DNA from 3 places in the Ruegeria sp. ABF4_144 genome. Region 3 is predicted to be linked to each of the others. Evidence: riboswitches for the same ligand, from Rfam matches in the RefSeq annotation. Region 3 holds a riboswitch; each other region holds the start of a gene.
What was found. Region 3 has a riboswitch for cobalamin ahead of ACXAGD_RS13645 (DUF4198 domain-containing protein). Riboswitches for the same ligand answer to the same signal wherever they lie in the genome.
Positions count from the first base shown of each region.

Region 1: linked by a shared signal. The riboswitch ahead of ACXAGD_RS14680 (hypothetical protein) and the one ahead of ACXAGD_RS13645 (DUF4198 domain-containing protein) in region 3 are both predicted to bind cobalamin.
Region 2: linked by a shared signal. The riboswitch ahead of ACXAGD_RS07795 (aromatic ring-hydroxylating oxygenase subunit alpha) and the one ahead of ACXAGD_RS13645 (DUF4198 domain-containing protein) in region 3 are both predicted to bind cobalamin.

Region 1 covers NZ_JBSWWK010000001.1:2,935,229-2,941,443, reverse strand. Annotated here, with positions in the region: gene ACXAGD_RS14690 (DNA polymerase III subunit gamma/tau) at 1-1,410, opposite strand, end outside; gene ACXAGD_RS14685 (protein-tyrosine phosphatase family protein) at 1,542-2,045, shown strand; gene ACXAGD_RS14680 (hypothetical protein) at 2,047-2,454, opposite strand; cobalamin riboswitch at 2,538-2,758, opposite strand; gene ACXAGD_RS14675 (alpha/beta hydrolase family protein) at 2,900-3,757, shown strand; RNA gene ffs (signal recognition particle sRNA small type) at 3,797-3,895, opposite strand; gene ACXAGD_RS14665 (bifunctional 2',3'-cyclic-nucleotide 2'-phosphodiesterase/3'-nucleotidase) at 3,935-5,782, opposite strand; gene nudC (NAD(+) diphosphatase) at 5,991-6,215, shown strand, end outside.
Region 2 covers NZ_JBSWWK010000001.1:1,530,469-1,536,683, reverse strand. Annotated here, with positions in the region: gene ACXAGD_RS07810 (pyridoxal-phosphate dependent enzyme) at 1-971, opposite strand, end outside; gene ACXAGD_RS07805 (hypothetical protein) at 968-1,090, opposite strand; gene ACXAGD_RS07800 (LysR family transcriptional regulator) at 1,204-2,094, opposite strand; cobalamin riboswitch at 2,493-2,696, shown strand; gene ACXAGD_RS07795 (aromatic ring-hydroxylating oxygenase subunit alpha) at 2,809-4,032, shown strand; gene ACXAGD_RS07790 (FAD-binding oxidoreductase) at 4,038-5,120, shown strand; partial or broken gene ACXAGD_RS07785 (pyrophosphohydrolase domain-containing protein) at 5,179-5,514, opposite strand; gene ACXAGD_RS07780 (siderophore-interacting protein) at 5,745-6,215, opposite strand, start outside.
Region 3 covers NZ_JBSWWK010000001.1:2,727,288-2,733,502, forward strand. Annotated here, with positions in the region: gene ACXAGD_RS13635 (DUF3604 domain-containing protein) at 1-742, shown strand, start outside; gene ACXAGD_RS13640 (hypothetical protein) at 1,652-1,858, opposite strand; cobalamin riboswitch at 2,370-2,576, shown strand; gene ACXAGD_RS13645 (DUF4198 domain-containing protein) at 2,707-3,492, shown strand; gene cbiM (cobalt transporter CbiM) at 3,496-4,107, shown strand; gene ACXAGD_RS13655 (cobalt ABC transporter permease) at 4,104-4,661, shown strand; gene cbiQ (cobalt ECF transporter T component CbiQ) at 4,661-5,440, shown strand; gene ACXAGD_RS13665 (energy-coupling factor ABC transporter ATP-binding protein) at 5,437-6,081, shown strand.

The sequences.
Region 1 (6,215 bases), 210 kb from region 3:
GAGGCGGACGCCATTTTCAACTTCGACCAACAGTTTCACGTCGCGGTTTGTGCGGATCAGTTCCACGACATGGTCAAAGCTAGGATAGCGCGCAAGGGCTGCTTGGGTGTCTTGGGCCAGCGCGGCGGTGGGTGCGCCAGCAGGGCCGCGCGCTGTTGTGGTATACGAAGCAGGAGCTGGCTGTGCAGGCGCATGGGACGGTACGGCCATGCCGCCTCCGGGGCCGCCGTTCGGCGGGGGTGGAGGTGCATCCTGTAGCCGCTTGATCAGTTCCTCCGGGCTGGGCAGGTCGGCCACATGGGTCAGGCGGATCACGGCCATTTCGGCGGCCATCATCGCATTTGGCGCGGCCGAGACTTCTTCCAGCGCTTTCAGCAGCATCTGCCACATCCGAGTCAGAACCCGCATCGGCAGGGCTTCGGACATCTGTTGCCCACGGGCGCGCTCATCCGGCGAAACCGTCGGGTCTTCGGCCGCATTCGGGGTGATTTTCACGACCGAGACCCAGTGAGTGATCTCGGCCAGATCGCGCAGAACGGCCAGTGGGTCGGCGCCCTCGGCATATTGTGCGCTCAGTTCAGTTAGCGCGCCTGCCGCGTCCCCGCGCAGGATCATGTCCATCAGGTCCAGCACCCGCCCGCGATCGGCCAGGCCCAGCATCGCACGCACCTGATCGGCGCTGGTTTCCCCGGCCCCGTGCGAGATCGCCTGATCCAGCAGAGAGGTCGCATCCCGCGCTGAGCCTTCGGCGGCGCGGGTGATCAAGGCCAGCGCGTCATCGGCGATCTGGGCATTCTCGGCCGCTGCGATCTTGCTGAGCAGGCCGATCATGTCCTCGGGTTCGATCCGGCGCAGGTCGAACCGCTGACAGCGCGATAGAACCGTCACAGGGACTTTGCGAATCTCGGTTGTGGCGAAGATGAACTTCACATGCTCGGGCGGTTCCTCAAGCGTCTTCAGCAGCGCGTTGAAGGCGCTGGTCGACAGCATGTGGACCTCGTCGATGATGTATATCTTGTAGCGCGCACTGGCAGCACGATAGCGGACGCTGTCGATGATCTCGCGAATGTCGTTCACGCCGGTGCGGCTGGCGGCGTCCATCTCCATCACGTCGACATGGCGGCCTTCCATGATGGCCACGCAATGCTCGCACTGACCGCAGGGTTCTGTGGTAGGCTTGCCTTCGCCATCGGGGCCGATGCAGTTCATGCCCTTGGCGATAATCCGCGCCGTGGTGGTTTTGCCGGTGCCGCGAATGCCGGTCATGATAAAGGCCTGCGCGATCCGGTCGGCTTCGAACGCGTTTTTCAGCGTGCGCACCATCGCGTCCTGACCCACTAGGTCGGCAAAGGTTTCGGGGCGGTATTTGCGGGCAAGAACCTGATAGGCGGGGCTGGGCGTGTCGTTCATGTCTGCTCTGTCGGATTCGGGTTCCGATGCAGCGTAGAGACCCCCGCCGCCCGCGTCCACATCCCGCTTGGCGAATTTCTGTTTGCGTCGCAGTTTATGTACCTTAAGCACGTATCAAGGAGGGCCATCTGGTGAGACTGTTTGCAATTCATCCGGTGCAGGTAGGGAACGGTACGGTCGCCCTGTCGCCATTGCCGGGGCGCGCGGGAAATTACGCTCAGGACTTTCACGTTATCCGCGACTGGCAGCCCGACCTGGTGATTTCCATGACCACAGAGGGCGAGATGCTACAGGAGGGTGCCTCCGGATTCGGCGATGACCTGTGCGCCGCTGCAATCGCGTGGGCCCATCTGCCGGTCACGGATTTTGGCGCGCCGCCGCCTGAGGTTCAGGCCGCGTGGTCCGACGTTAGCGCGGCTGCGGCACAGGTTCTGGCCCGTGCTGGCCGCGTGCTGGTGCATTGCCGGGGCGGTTGTGGCCGGTCCGGGATGGTTGCCTTGCGCCTTATGGTAGAACACGGTGAACGCCCCGAGGTGGCGCTGAGACGTCTGCGTGCCGTACGGCCCTGCGCCGTTGAAACCGACGGTCAGTTGGACTGGGCAGCGCAGGCGGCCAGCGCCCGACGGAACAATTAACTCAGAGCGCCGCGTGCTGTTCTGGTAGTGCAACCGGGCTTTGAGCCAGCGTCGAAACCTCAAGCATCGCGTAGGGTGGGTGGGCCAGGACATCGGCGGGCAAAGAGCTGAACACATCCGTGAACATCATGTCTGCATAGCTATCAAGTGAATCGGTAGAGACATCGGGCTCCGCGCCGCAAAAGACTCGAATCTGATCCTGACGCGCGCGAAAGCGGGCGGTACAGCCTTCCGGGCAATGGGTCAGCTCGCTGCTGCCTTCGACCTGGAAATTTGGTGTTGTGGCAGGTGCAGCGGTCTCAATCGCCTGGGTGATGACGCGCGCGACTTGTGCCAATGCCGGGCAGGTTTTTCCGGTGCGCTGGCAAACAGTGGCCGAGAATTCGTGTGTTTTGGTCTTCCAGATCATGATGCGCCCTCCGCGCGCAGAACGGGGGCGTAGAACAGGTGTGACAGCGTGCCGACGACCTGCCCCGGACACCCCGCCCGAGTTTCGGTTTTGGTTCGATGGCAGGTCTCCTGACTTGCGGGTCTACGCGTTGCCGACCTTCCCAGCCTTTCGGCCAGTGGTATCCCGGCATTGCTCACCGCTTACAGTTGCGGGGGCAGTCTCGGCCTTGGTTCGTTCCGGCATTGCCGGGCAGAACCGCACCGTGTTCCCTTTTCATCCCGCCCCAAGATCTGGGTCGAGAACCATCGCGTCATCGCTAGCGGGTGTGGGCGACCTGAGTCAAGCGGGCAAATTGCGCGGACAAGCGGACGTGTGGTCATGCAAGGGCGCTGTTGACTTGTGGGTGGAAACAAGGCGGACTGGAGAAAGTGAACCAATCGGTTCAAAATCTGGAGGCCGTACTATGCTGGACGCTGCACAAGCTGTATCAACCGAGGACTTCCAGTTTCCCTCTGGCGCGGGCAGTCTGTCTGCGCGCCTGTACCTGCCCGCTTCGGCACCCAGGGTTGCCGTGGTCATTCACGGCGCAACCGGCGTGCCCAGGGACTACTATCGGCATTTTGCACGTTGGCTGGCCGAGGTGCAGGGAATGGCCTGTCTGACCTATGACTACAGTGATTTTGGCCATTCTTTAAGCGGGCCGTTGAAAGCATCGCAGATTAAAATGGCCGATTGGGCCTTGATCGACATGCCTGCGGCCCGGGCGGAGATGCGCCGCAGGTTCCCTGACGCGCAGCAATGGAGCATCGGTCATTCTGTCGGCGGGATGTTGGGGCCGATTCAACCGGATATCGATCAGATCGACCGCATGATTTGCGTCTGCGCTGGTCCAGTAACGGTGTCAGACCACCCTTGGCCTTACCGAGCGTTGGCTTTGCTGTTCTGGTACGGTCACGCGCCCGTGGCGGTGAAAGCACTTGGGTACCTTCCGGGAAAGGCGCTGGGATTCGGAGCTGACTTGCCTGCAAGCGTCTATTGGCAGTGGCGGCGGTGGTGTACCGCTCCGCAAAACTACTTGCCCGAGATTGGGGTAACTCTGCCCGAGGCCCGCTGGGCGCAGTCAGAGACACCCGTCGACCTGTTCACTTTCGAAGACGACGATCTTGTACCGCCCGCAGCAGTCTGGCGGTTGGCAGACCTGTATGGGCCGCATGCGCGCCGTCACCTGTTGTCTCCAGATGAGTTCTGCCTGCCGGACGTGGGGCATATCGGTGCCTTCGCCCGCCGCAATGCCGCCCTCTGGCCACGGTTGATCGCATGACATCGCCTGTTCCGGCGATTTACATGCACTGAAGGGAAGAAGTGAGAGGTTGGACATCGACCCAAGCGGGGCTCGTTGTGGCTGCTTCCTTCCGGACCTGACCAGGTTGGCGAGGCGCTCGCCCGCGCCAACCTCTCATCGGTCGATATAGGCAACAGGCGCGGAAAAGACAACCCGTCAGAGCGTCAAACGGATCAGCAAAAAGCCGTCATCGTCCTCTCTGACCAGCTGTGGGGCGTATTCCTCAAGCTCGGCAATGTGATCGCGGGCCTTCGGACCGGTCCTGAGCAGAGCTGTCGCCCCCGGCAACGGCTTAAAGCGAAAGGCGCGGGGGGCGTTTGCCATCGAATCCCGGGGCAGGGCACCCGACAGGTAATTCTGCAAAATCTGCTGGACGGGCTGAGCAGGCAGCGCGACCGGCTCGGCGTGGTCGACAAAGGGGAAATGTCCCCCTCCGTTGGCACGGTAATTGTTCAGCGCAACGACAAAGCGCTGGTCAGCGGCCACGGGGCGCCCCTCGAATCGGATATCGTGAATGCGGCGATGCGCAAGATTGGTCAGGCGCCCTAAATCGTCAAAGCGCGAAGGCTGCGAGAGGTCGATCTGATAACTTAGCCCCTGGAGAACGTCGAAGTTATGACCGGCACGGCTGGGGTCGACCAGATCGGTTTCAAAGTCTGGCTTAATCTGATTGAAAACGCATACCGACATTTCCAGCCAATCGCTGATCTGCGCGCCATTCACGACCACAGCCTGCAATTCGTTGGGAAATACGTACAGATCGTTGATGTGACGCAGGAATACCTGCCCCGGTGGCACATCCGTGTAAAAGCGCGGCCCGGCGCGCCCTCCGAACTTTGAAGGAGCCACCGCGGATAGAAGAGGCAGCTCTGCTAAGGGCGTTCCTTGCAGATGTGGACGCAGGGCCGCTGCCTGTGCTGCGGCAACCAATGCAAGCCCCCTGTCCGGGGCGCAAAAGCTGAAATAGCTGTGCAGATGCCGGTCTGTTCGCCCCATGGGCTGTGCAGCGTGACGGCGTGTTTCCGAATGGCCTTTGGTGAACACGCGCAGCAATTCAGGATCTTCTGCAACCGGCTGGACCAAGCCGTCAGTGCCGACTGGGCAGACCGAGCGCAATTCGGCGCTGTGATCCTGAATGGCCCAAGTTCCGTCATATGCCCTGTTTAGAATGAGGTCGATCACCCCCAGATTTGACCCGGCCGGGCCCGGCATGACCACCGGTTTTCCGTGGACCCGCCCCCGGATGGCGTCGACATGGTCCAACCCCTCATGAGCAGGGCCGGGAAGCGTCAAGTGGGAATGCCCCGCGATCACGGCGTCAATGCCGTCGATGGCAGCCATTGGGATGATCGCATTTTCCATGTCGGGTTCTGCATTGGGTGATCCCAACCCTGTATGCGCCAGCGTCAGGATCAGATCACACCCCTCTGCTTGCAGGTCACGCACCTTGTTGCGGGCGCAGGTTAGCATGTCGTCCATGACGATTTTGCCTTGCAGCCTGTGCGACTCCCACTTTGCGGTCTGTGGGGGTAGGACCGAAAATACACCGATTTTCAGCGTGGCCTGCTGGCCCTGATACAGCGCCCTGCGGGTCAGAATTTCATGGCTTTTCCAAAAAGGGTTGGTCTTTTGCCTGTGCGCATTGCTGCACAACACCGGGCAGGGGGCATCGGCCAGAATACGGTCCAGAACTTCCAGCCCAAAGCCGAAATCGTGGTTGCCCAAACCGATGGCGTCATAGCCAAGCTCCCCAAAGGCCTGCATCAGAATATGCGGCGCATTGGTCTGTTCCGCTGCCCAATCCCCGATCGGAGTGCCCTGCAGAGAATCTCCGTTGTCGAAAAGCAGAACCAGCGCGCCCGCTGTCATCGCTTCGTACCGCGCGGTCCGGATCAGGCTGGCGGTACGCGTAAGCCCGATCGAGGGTTCCGGGGCGTCCGAGTAATAGTCGAATCCGCTCAGGTTCATATGCAGATCGGAGGTTGCCAAAATCCGTATCTTCAAGACAGGGTGAGACTGAGGAACAGGGCGTGACAAATCTCTACTTTTAGCAGTTATATGTTAAGCATTTTCCCCAAGAAGTATAATAGATGCAACATATAAGGCGTGCCTGCGATCATTTGACGGCCGCGGGTTTCCGGGTTTCTGGAATTGCCATTGCAACGCTGCCGCAGCCGTGGCAGCCCTGTGTCGACGACCCAAAGGAACACTCATGAAACACGCGGAACTAGTGACGTTTGGCGGCTCCGGCCTGGATCGTGCTGCACATATCCGGGGGGATGCGGATCAGCTTGCGCAGATGAGGGCCCATCCGCAGGCGTCATGCCTGCTGATGTGGCGAGGCAAGCCGCTGGTTCAGGGAGAGGGCCTGGATCGGCTGGGTCTGATCCCCATGGCGCATGATCTGGTGGCAAACGGTCCGGGTGGTATTGTTGAG
Region 2 (6,215 bases), 1.2 Mb from region 3:
ACTGCTGATTGGAAAGTCTCAAGGCTGATGTTTCGGCCGGTGATCACCACAATGGCTCGGGTGGGTGTCATGTCCCGCACCTCGGGGCTGAGGGCAGCGATTACGGATGTTATGGAGCCGCCCTCAACGATCATGCCTTCGGTTTCAGCAAAGATCGCCATTTCGGGGGCTAAAGCGTCCTCGGCGATCAGGACCGCGCGATCCATGAAGTCACGTACAATCGGGAACGTATAACGATTACGCATCCCGATCGCGCCTGTGATGCAACTGGCCAGGCTGGGATGTTCGTCGACATGAACAGGTTTGCCCGCTTCGAGGCTGCGCACCATGCCGGGTTCTATCTCCATCGACGAACCAACCACTGCTATCTCAGGAGAAATCGATTTTGTGGCCAATGCGATACCGGACAGCAGACCACCGCCGGACAAAGGGGCGACGATCATATCTGCATCGGGAAGATCGCTTAGCGCTTCAAGCGCGATTGTACCCTGACCGGCAATGACATGCAGATCGTCATAGGGATCAGCCCAGGTATAACCGTGCTGTTCGATCAGCCGATCGGCGTGATCCTGAGCCTCGTCCTGGGTGTCCCCGCACACAATCACTTCGGCGCCAAGGTCTCGCATCGCCTGACGTTTGTTTTCAGGACATAGCGAACAAACGACCACCCGTGCTGCTGCGCCAAGGCGCTTCGCCAGATACGCGACGGCCCGGCCATGATTGCCGCTGGACACCGCAATGATGCCACGCGCCTTTTCTTCGTCGCTAAGCTGGAGAATGCGGTTTGACGCCCCCCTGAGCTTGAAACTGCCGGTGGTTTGCAGGTTCTCAAGTTTGAGCCAGATTTCAAACCCGGCGCGCTCAGACAGTGCTTCTGAGAACACCAATGGCGTTTTGCGTACGATCGGAGCAATCCGCTGCGCGGTGCGCATGATGTCCTGGAGCGAGACGTAGCTGCTGGGCGAAATCATGCCAGATCTCCTGTCATGAAAAGAGCATCGCCGCGTGTCACGATGACCGTCGGGGCATCCAGCGCAGGGATGCGGGCCCAAAAGCCGATTCCGGGCACTGATGGGTATACCGAACGCATGCGTTTCAATTCTGGGCCTCCGACTTGGACATCTCCAAATCATGGCAGGCACGCATTGAGGAAAAATCTGTATTTTCAGAAGTAAACTTTTAACCGTTCAAAAGTAATTGGGGTCAGTTCTGAACTTCAGCCAGCGTTTTAAGGAAAAGCTCGACGCGCTTGTCCCCGTGGCCCTTGCGGCTGGCCAGTTTTATGTCGGTGTCGTAAGCGTAAACTTTAGGCAGAAGAGATTTCAATTCGCCGTTCTCAATCCACGGTTCGCAGGCGTGCCGGGGCAGGTAGCCCAGATACAAGCCGCTCAGCACCATGCCCAACATGGCTTCCATCGTGGCCGCCGTCGCGGCGCTAGTGAAAAGACCGTGTGGTTGTGTTTTGTCCCGGTCGTCAAAGCTGCGTTCAGAATACCTTGCTTTGGTGACCGCCTGTTCGATCTCTTGTTCATCTTCAAGATCAAAGGCGGGATGGGCGCGGCCACAACATAATAGCTGTCTTTCAACATTAACGGTCTCGGCCTTCAGCGCTGCGGACAGTTCCCGAAAGGGACCGATGGCAATATTCAGTTCATTGTTGAGCAGCGCCCGTTCCATCTGTGGGGCGCTCATGATGGCGATGTTCAGGGAAATCTCGGGCGCCTGCGCGGCAAACTTCTGGATCACTTTATAGATCGGGCAACGCAGATTGGTCATGATCGCGTCGTCCATTGCGATGCTAAATTGACCGTGCATGTCACCATTATACGCCTCGACCGATCTGGTGAATGTTCCGATGGCCTGGCTGAGCGGTCGCAGCTCCTCGTATACAAGGTGCCCGCCTTCGGTCAGTTGGAACCCGCCGCGTCCACGGTCGCACAGGCGAAACCCCAAGCGGGTTTCCAGATTTGAAATGGCCGCGCTGATAGCGGACAGGCTCATGTTCAGACCGTACTGAGCGGGAGACAACCCGCCGGCCTCAACCACATGCGCAAAGACCTGCAAGAGTTTCAAATCGGCACCGTGAAGGCTCAATTGAACCGGTGCTGATCTTTCAGGGATGTTCTTCCCTGACAATGACTTACCTTTTTGCATTTGAGGGGTGCCTCTCAAATTTTGCACTGGCACAGTCTAGTGAAAGTCACCTCGGGTGGAAATATGGCGGCGATGCTAGTTCTCACGATATCCCGGACCACGTGGCCAATTTGATCCTACAGAGAGTGTGATCGACGTCTGGTCACCAGAAGGCGTAGCCTAGAGCCGAGGCTACGCCTCACAGGCTCAAACGCAAGAACGACCTGCCGACTTAATTGACAAACCCCCAGTCAGTTGTCAGCACGCCCCAGAATTTTCCAATGAAAAACCGAAACCAAACGATGTCTGTTTTGTTTCCGGAAATGTCGCAAGTATTTCAGCGGTCAAAAGTGACTGAAATAGTTTGATGGTCGTGAGGTGCCGCTGTTTGATTCTAAGACAGCGGAGAATTGGGAAGCCGGTGTAAGTCCGGCACTGCCCCCGCAACGGTAAGGAAGGTCAGGTTCGACAATCAACCACTGGGACGAGGATCCCGGGAAGGTCTCGCAACCGGGTGTAAACCCCTTTTAAGTCCGGAAACCAGCCTCTCAGATATGTCAAACCGCGGGTGGCGGTGGGGGCACGGGTTTCGGACGTGATCCTCGCACGCCTCCGGACAGGTCCTCCTTGTCATCTGCCCAAGCAATGCCGCGGGGCGCGGCAGGAGAGCCAGAAATGAACACTATTCAAAGCCTGTTGGCGCGTCGAAACCCGGGCTATGCTCTGGAACAGGCGTTTTATATCGATCCCGAGATTTTTCAGACCGACCTTGAAACCATCCATTACCGCGACTGGCTGTTTGCCATTCCAGCCTGTGAACTGGTGAAAGCAGGCGACTACGTGACGTACAACGTCGGGGCTTACCGAGTGATCATCGTGCGCGGCGCCGACAATCAGATCCGAGCGTTTCACAACACCTGTCGCCATCGCGGCTCCGTCATTTGCAAGGCGGCAAAAGGCAATGCGCCCAAACTGGTTTGTCCGTATCACCAATGGACCTACGAGCTTGACGGCTCACTGCTCTGGGCCCGTGACATGGGGCCGGACTTCGATCCCAAACAGCATGGATTGAAGACAGTCCATTGCCGCGATCTTGCCGGGTTGGTCTTCATCTGCCTTGCGGATAATGCGCCAGATTTCGACACCTTCGCCAACACTGCGCGCCCATATCTTGAGCCGCATGATCTGGGGAATGCCAAGGTCGCCTTTGAAAGCTCGATCATCGAGAACGGCAACTGGAAGCTGGTCTGGGAAAACAACCGCGAGTGCTATCACTGTGGCGGCAACCATCCTGCTTTGTGCCGAACTTTCCCCGACGATCCGGGTGTAACAGGGATAGAAGGCGGTGAAACACCAGCCTACATGCAGGCCCATTTTGACCGGTGTCAGGCTGCGGGCATGCCATCGCAGTTCTATCTGAATGATGATGGCCAATACCGTCTGGCGCGTATGCCGCTGAAAGAAGGCGCTGAGAGCTATACGATGGACGGAAAGTCCGCTGTGCGCCGCTGGTTGGGCCGATCTCCCTTTGCGGATGCGGGATCGTTGTTGAAGTTCCACTATCCAACCACCTGGAACCACTTCCTTGCCGACCATTCGATTGTTTTCCGAGTCACTCCGATCAGTCCGACAGAGACCGAAGTCACGACCAAATGGTTGGTCAACAAAGACGCGGTCGAAGGCGTAGATTACGACGTGAAACGTTTAACCGAAGTTTGGGTCGCCACGAATGACGAAGATCGTCAGGTGGTCGAGGATAACCAGCAGGGCATCAACAGCCCGGCCTATGTGCCTGGTCCGTACTCGCCAATTCAGGAATCCGGCGTTCTGCAGTTCGTGGATTGGTATTGCAACACGTTGTCGGCCCGCCTGGCACCAAACACGCTGGCGGCGGAGTAAGGCTAATGAAAGACCTGAACACGCTCTCTTCTGCCATCTGGCAAGATGGCGAGATGCTGGAATGCGTCTCGGTTGTGCCCGAGATGCCCAACACCGCCAGCTTTTCGTTCCGCGCCCCCTCGGGGGCGCAGTTCGCCTATCACCCCGGTCAGTTCCTGACGCTCGAAATCCCGGCACCGAACCAGCCCGGGGGTATCGTGCATCGCACTTATACGATCTCGTCATCGCCGTCGCGCCCGCGGTCAATCACCATCACCGCCAAAGCGCAACCCGACAGTATCGGCACGCGCTGGATGCTGGACAACCTGCAACCCGGCATGCGCATCAAGGCCATTGGGCCTGCGGGCCTGTTTTCCAACGCGCAAAGCGCGGCAGGCAAGTACCTGTTTATTTCGGCCGGCTCGGGCATCACCCCGATGATGTCGATGACAACCTGCATGTGGGACGAAGGCCGTGATCTGGACGTTGTCTTCATCAACTGTGCCAAGCGGCCATCCGAGATCATCTTCCGCCAACGGTTGGAACAGATGGCCAGCCGCACCGACGGTTTGGACCTAAAATTCGTTGTTGAAGAGCCGGATCGGTATCGCCCGTGGACGGGATATCAGGGTCAGTTCAATCAGTTGATGCTGGGGTTGATGGCCCCTGATTACCTTGAGCGCGAGGTCTATTGCTGCGGCCCTGAACCCTTCATGCAGGCGGTGCGCGACGCTCTGGCCGGTCTTGGTTTTGATATGGACAACTACCATCAGGAGAGCTTTGGCGCGCCGGTGGAAACCGAGGCGGATCAGCCTGAGTTGGATGACGTTGTCCTCGACGATGACAGCAGCGCTGAGATCCTGTTTGCAAGCTCCGGCGTGACTGCCAAGGTCACTGAGACCGATACGGTTCTTGCCGCCGCCCGTTCGGTTGGTCTGAACATTCCGTCGGGATGTACTTTCGGTGTCTGCGGAACCTGCAAGGTCAAGAAAACGGCCGGAGAGGTCCACATGGTCCACAATGGCGGGATCTCCGAAGACGACATCGAGGCAGGTTACATTCTTGCCTGCTGCTCAAACCCGATCGGCAAGGTTGAAGTCGAGGTTTAGGCGGTTTGCATTCGAAACCGCAGCGTGGCTGACGCTTGCTGCGGTTTCGATGCGCTGACTATGTCCGCTGCAGAATGCGGGCCAGATCGGGCCGCCGGAAGTCCGGCCCTTTCAGCACCTTGCCGTCGTCACGCAGAACCGGCCGCCCATCGGCACCGAGTTTGGACATGTTCGACGCGTGGACCTCTTCCATCGCATCCTGCTTGAAACCGTGCAGGCCAAATTCGAGAAGCGTGCCGTCGAGCACGTACTGGATGTCGCAAAGCGCATCCAGAACTTCGATCAGATCACCAGCCTCAACTGCAGTACGCAGCTCGGCCACTTCCTCTTCAAGGATCGCCAGCCGCATCTGCGCGCGCTCCTCGGGGATCGACGGGGCGTCAACGACCGGAACGTCGAACGCCGCGTGCCTTCAGGGAAAATGCCAGACCAGCCTCAGAGCAGTGTCAAATTCACAAGCGCCAGGGCCGCAATCGCCCCGACCCAGGGTGCTACGGGCATTTGTGAAGCTCCGAAGCATCGGGAGCAACAACAGCCAGAGGAGCTATTCCGACGACCGTAGCGTGGTTTCCTGAATCAAGGAAATACGCGGAGCAACGGCAAGCGATAGCTGGTAGCAGATCCTTATGGTTTGCTCCAATAGGCCGCAATGTAAGCGTTCGCCGGATCGCTGCCCTTGGCCTTGAATGCGGTTCTGACTTTCTGTACGTCCGCTTTTTCGCACGCGAACCAAAGGAAGTGATCAGGAAATTCGTCGTGTGCAGCCAATGCGAGATCAGCGAGACTTTGGCCATCTTCCGGACTTAGCCAGGATGTTGAAATGCCACTAGGTGCGCTGAGAGAGTAGGCGCATTGCGGACCGTCCTCCACCCGAACGGTTACGTGCCCTTTGCTGTTTTCCGCCAGGTTTTCAAGGATGCGTGCAGCTGCGGGCAGTGCGGTTTCGTCAGCGAACATCAGAATACGCGTTGTGTCAGGGATACCGCCGCCACCGGGGCCCACCACAGCCACTTTGGTTCCGGGCTCAACCTGACTGGCCCATTCAGATACACGACCGCCCTCGTGCTGGAACACGTCAAAATCCATCACGCCCTC
Region 3 (6,215 bases):
CAAGTCCGTCAGCGCGGAACCTTCGGCCACGCGGGTCTTGCACCCGTTTGTGGAAAGCGATCTGGGGGCATTTGAAGGTCATACGCTGGTTGCGTCGGGTTACACTGCTGTTTGGGCGGCCGATAACACACGTGCGGCCATTTTCGATGCGTTCAAACGCCGGGAAACTTATGCAACCACCGGCCCCCGCATCGGACTGCGGTTCTTTGGCGGTTGGGATTTCACTGAAGAAGACTTGTTGACCCGGCTTGTTGCTGATGTCGGCTACACTAAAGGCGTCCCAATGGGCAGCGACCTGCGCCCGCGCGAAGGGGATGGTGCCCCAAAATTCTTGATCGGCGCTCTGCGCGACCCGATTGGCGCAAATCTGGACCGGGTTCAGGTGGTCAAGGGCTGGCTGGACGCCGAGGGAGCGCTGCAGGAAAAAGTCTATAATGTGGTCTGGTCTGATGATCGTGAGATGGACGCGGATGGCAACCTGCCCGAGGTCGGCAACACCGTAAATCTGGACACCGCAAGCTGGAGCAACACAATCGGCGCATCCGAACTGGTCACGGTCTGGACCGATCCTGACTTCGATCCGAACGAGCGAGCTTTCTACTATGTGCGGGTTCTTGAAATTCCCACCCCGCGCTGGGTGCTGTATGACAAGCTGCGCTTTGGCATCGATCTGCCAAAAGAGGCACAGTTGATCCATCAGGAACGCGCCTATTCCTCGCCGATCTGGTACACCCCCGGCTAAACCGCAGTAAAGCTAGACTGTCCGAGCGATGTGTTAGCCTGTCCCTCGGGGCAGGCGCCCACGCCGTAGGCCCAATACCCGCGCGCATGCTCCGCAGAGTTCCAATCGACCTCAGATCACCGCCACGATCACCACCCGCAAAAAGCAGCGCCAAGGACTACGCCCGGTAGAAGCTTACCAGTCCGCGGCACGTTTTGCGTCGCGAACCGCTTTCAGGCCCGGATCTTCAAAACCTCGACCGTCCGGATTTTGTAACGTGGCAACACGTGGGGCGCAGAACTCGGGGTCCATAAGTAAGCTGGCGTCACTAGCGGGTTTGAGGCCAAGCAGTATTGCATTACTTTTTGGTTTTCTCATTGGGATCCCATCAATCGAAAAGTCTGCACGGCAGTACTGGTCCAAACAGCTAACGATGCGGTCTTGAGGTTTTCTGGGGCGTACCTGCCTCAATTCCGCCAGTGCGCCTTCACACGGCTTCAGGGACCCGCGCGGGGTTAGAACTGCCACTCGTAGGAGGCCTACAAAGCCCGTGTGGATATGTCGGCACCAAGGGTCGATCTCGCCTTAAGGCGAAGGTTGCCCCCGTGATTAAAGGCTTTCTCATAGCTCAAACCAACCTCGCCGACTGTATTGGTACCGCTACCAAGGAGGCGGTCAGGCTGCCGCCGCCCACGTCAGTCGAATAGCCCCGTCTACGAATGCGTTGTTGCCTGTCGCACGCCCAAAGACTGCCCCGGAGCTGCTCGCGCTGCCAGTGATCCCACCCGCGCCTGAAACTTCAACCACGTTAAAAAACGCGCTGCCGTTCGCAGTATTCACGTCTATCTTCAGCGCGTCACTATTCTCGAAGCTGTCAGACAGGCCCAGCAACTCGATGACGTCTCTGCCGGCATTGGTGTTGCCCCTGACCTAAACCTGGACTGCGCCGGTGTTGGTCAGGGTGCTTGTGCAATCCGGAAGGGCAAAGACGACCAAACCCAGTCCGGCCAATGGTTTCGCCTCGATCGATCCGGCGTCTCTGATAACCAGGTCTTCATCCACCACATTGATGAACGGAGACGTCCGCGCGCTATCGATCACCTCGGCATGCCCCGTCGTTGCCGTGACGGCTACCACCGACAAAACCCAGCAAGAGCGAAGGCGCAATACTCGCTACTCTACCTTTCCACTTGCCCCCGCGCTCGAACGCACAATCTCTTAGCTCGATCTGCATGTAATTCTGCCCTATCTGGCTATTCTCCGTTCCCCGGGATGCGAGGTTGTATCCCAAGCATCAGCCGCTGGATGCGCCATTTGTTGGCACTCCCATGAGCCGGGTTAAAAGAGTGAGAAAATGCGGGAATAGCGCGCCTGAGGCACGGGCCACTTTGTCTTCGAACAACATGACGCAGGCGCAAAAGAGTGAGGCTCTGAACGAAAGCGTCAGGCGTTTCTTAGAGGGCATAGATAGTCGCGCTGCTTGTAAGGCGGCTGAATTCCGCCCGCTCCCTAAAAAACCAACAGCATCCTCAAGGCCCCCAGACCGGAACGCGAGGCTTCGCGGTAGAGGGGCAACGCGAAAGTGTGCAAGATAGCAATCGTTGAGGTGCCGCAAAATTTGAGTTGACTGACGACGGATGAGTCTGGCATGCGCTTTTGCATGTTTGGTTCCGGGTTCGCCCGGATAAAAGGGAATGCGGTGCGGGTTCTGTCAAACGACAACCCAATGCCGCAACTGCCCCCGCAACTGTGAGCGGCGAGCAAGGCTGATATGCCACTGGGATTTTTTCCCGGGAAGGCCAGTCCGATGCTTTGACCTGCAAGTCAGGAGACCTGCCAGACATGCACCCCCGGAAGGGGTGCGTCACCGATGCCGGGGTGCGCGTCGGGCCGGTGCCCACAAAAGGGCACAAGGTCCCGTTTATCCCGTCGTCAAACAAAATTTATGTGCCGGGGTTGGCACAACGGGACAAGGACAAGACCTTATGAAAAAGCTGCTCTGCACGGCTGCCGCTGCGCTGGCAATTCCTGCCATGGCGCAGGCGCATTTCCTTTTGGAATACACCACCAACACCATGATCGAGAAACCGGGCGATGTGCCGGTCAAACTGATCTTTTGGCACCCGTTCGAAAACGGCCACGTCATGGATCTGGAAAAGCCGCAAGAGTTCTATGTGATCCACAACGGTGAAAAAACCGACCTGCTGGGCACACTGGAACCCGTTCGCTTCACCGGTGGTGAAAACGAAGGGGCGGCGTTCAAGGGCTCGGTTCCTGTGAAACGTTCCGGCGACTACGTGTTGGTTACCGTTCCTCAGCCTTACTATGAAGAATCCGAGGATATCTACATCCAGCAGCTCACCAAAGCGTTCCTGAACCGCAACGAGCTGCCGACCGACTGGATGAACCCGGTTGGACTACCGACCGAGATCATTCCGCTGAACAAGCCGACCAACGTCATCGCGGGCTCGACCTTCACCGGACGCGTTCTGGCCGATGGCCAGCCGGTTGCAGGTGCCGAGATCGAGATCGAGTACATGGCCGCCGAGCCGGACATGGACAGCGCTGCGTCCTCCACTCCGTCCGTTTCGCCGATGCCCGGCGGTGCTGTGGTCGCCATTTCTGACGACAACGGCTATTTCTCGTTCGGCGTACCAAAGGCCGGCTACTGGGGCTTTGCCGCACTTGGTGCAGGCCGGGCAACAGAGCATGAGGGCAAAGAACTCAGCCAGGATGCGGTCATCTGGATCCGCGCCTGGGACATGGAGTAAGAAATGCACATCGTCGACGGAGCCCTGTCCAACCCGGTTGTCATTGGCGGCGCAGTTGCTGCCGCGGGTGGGATAGCAATGGGTCTCAGGTCGCTGGACCTTGATCGCATCCCCACTGCGGGGGTGCTTTCGGCCACGTTTTTTGTGGCCTCGCTGATCCACGTCCCCATTGGTCCGTCGTCGGTGCATTTGATCCTGAATGGCTTGGCCGGGCTGTTGCTCGGCTGGGCCGCCTTCCCGGCGTTGTTCGTCGGGCTTTTGCTGCAATCTGTTTTCTTTGGCTTTGGCGGGCTGACGGTTTTGGGGATAAATACCCTTAATATCGCACTGCCTGCCGTTCTGGCAGGTATGGTGTTTGGCCGCCTGATCGCAAGTGGCTCACCCCTGCACGGCGCGATCTGGGGTGGTGTTGGGGGCGCTTTCGCTATCGCCGCCACAACCGGGATGGTTGCCATATCGCTGGCTTTGTCCGGCGATGAATTCCTGCCCGCCGCCAAGCTTGTCTTTTTCGCGCATATCCCCGTCATGGTGATCGAAGCGGTGTTGACCGGGTTCGCCGTTTTACTAGCTCGCAAGGTTAAGCCGGAACTCTTTGTCAAAGGGGCAACCACATGAAGCATCTGGTTCTAATTCTGGCCTTTTGCTGCGCGCCTTTGCCCGCGCTGGCCCATAAGGTCATCGCAGGTGTCTTTGCATCGGGCGACGCCATTGAAGGTGAACTTGGGTTTTCAAACGGCGATATGGCAAGCGATACCGAGGTTGTCGTAACCGGGCCGGACGGGACCGAGTTGGGTCGCGTGGTCACAGACGCGGACGGGTTCTTTATCTACACACCAACTTCAGCCGTTACGCATACATTCTTCGCGGATCTCGGCGCGGGCCACATCGCTGAAATTACCATGCCTGCCGCGGAAGTGGCCGAAATCATGGGTGTCGAAGCCATTGAAACGCCTGCCGCGACCACCACAGGTGATGCAGCGTCTTTCAACGCCGAACAGCAACAGGTGATTGCCAAAGTCGTCCGCGACGAGATGCGCCCGCTTCGCCGAGAAATTGCGGCCTATCGCGAACAGAACGATCTTCAGACCATCCTCGGCGGGATCGGCTATATTGTCGGGCTGTTCGGGCTGGGCTTTTATCTGGCCGCGCGCCGGAAGTTGGCTGCCTGATGGCACACGCGCTGGGACCTCGTGAAAAGACACTCTCCGAGGCAGGTGTCCAGCGCGAAGGCCTGATCAGCCCGCTGGATCCGCGCGTTCGGATCGTGACCGCGGTGATTTTTGGCATCGTGACCGTTTCGCTGTCGTCCATCCCCGCACTCTGTGCTGCGCTGACAGTGTCGCTTTCCCTATTGTTGATGTCACGCCTACCCTGGCGGAAAACGCTGAAACGCATGGCCATGATGGACGGGTTCATCATATTCATGCTGGTCCTTCTGCCCTTTTCCATGCCCGGTGATCCCATATTTACTGTCTGGGGCTTTCCCGCCAGTTGGCAGGGTCTGTGGAAAGCAATTGAGATCGCCTTGACCGCAAATACAGTGATCCTGTCCTTAATGGTGCTGGTCGGTACGATGGAGCCCGTCACGCTTGGCCACGCCCTGCACCAGCTGCGCTGCCCCGAGAAACTTGTGCACCTGCTGATGTTCACCATCCGCTACATCGAAGTTCTGCGAGAAGAATACCTGCGCCTGCGTTCTGCAATGAAAGTGCGCGGCTTTCGACCGGGAACGAACTGGCACACCTATCGCAGTTTTGGCTATCTGGTTGGCATGATGCTTGTGCGCGCAATCGAACGGTCGGAACGCATCCTCGGCGCAATGAAGTGCCGGGGTTTTTCGGGGCGTATGCTGCTGCTGCAGGATTTTACCCTGACCCGCAGGGACATCGTTTTTACAGTGGGTATGGGTATCCTTTGCCTTGGCCTGGTTATATTGGATTTCGCATGACCCTGATCGCGCTTGAAAACATCTGCTTTGCGTATCCCGGCCAGGCCCCCGTTCTGAACGGGGCCAGCCTAACGCTGAGCGCCGGACAACGCTTATCGCTGACAGGTCCGAACGGTGCCGGCAAATCGACCCTGTTGCGCATCACGCTGGGGCTGCAACGCCAGACCTCGGGCACGGTTACTGTCTTTGGGCAACAGCGCAAAGCCGAGGCCGATTTTCACGAAGTGCGCCGCCGGGTGGGCCTTGTGTTTCAGGATGCCGACGATCAGCTGTTCTGCCCCACGGTGGCCGAAGATATCGCTTTTGGTCCTTTGAACCTAGGCAAGACGCGGGACGAAGCGCTGGCTATAGTCGACTCGGTTCTGGGTGATCTGGACCTGATGCACTTGAAAGACCGCATCACACATAAACTCTCGGGAGGGGAAAAACGGCTGGTGACACTGGCCACGGTTCTGGCGATGCAGCCTGAAGTGCTGTTGCTGGACGAACCCACCAACGCGCTGGACACCAAGAACGAAGCGCGTCTGCTGGAAATCCTGAAATCGCTGCCACAGGCCATCCTTTTGGTCAGCCACTCCCCCGCTTTCCGCTCCGCGCTGACACCGGACGAGTTGGACTTACAAAACGGCCAGCTTGTTTAGATCAAGCGTGACGCACCCCCACTCCCGAAGGCGTCAACAAATCGGCTGCTCCGCAGATTGGAAACACCTGTAAGGCCACACTACAACGGCCATTAGGACAGCCGCATCCTAGCGCTCTTCGCCGATGGCCAAGC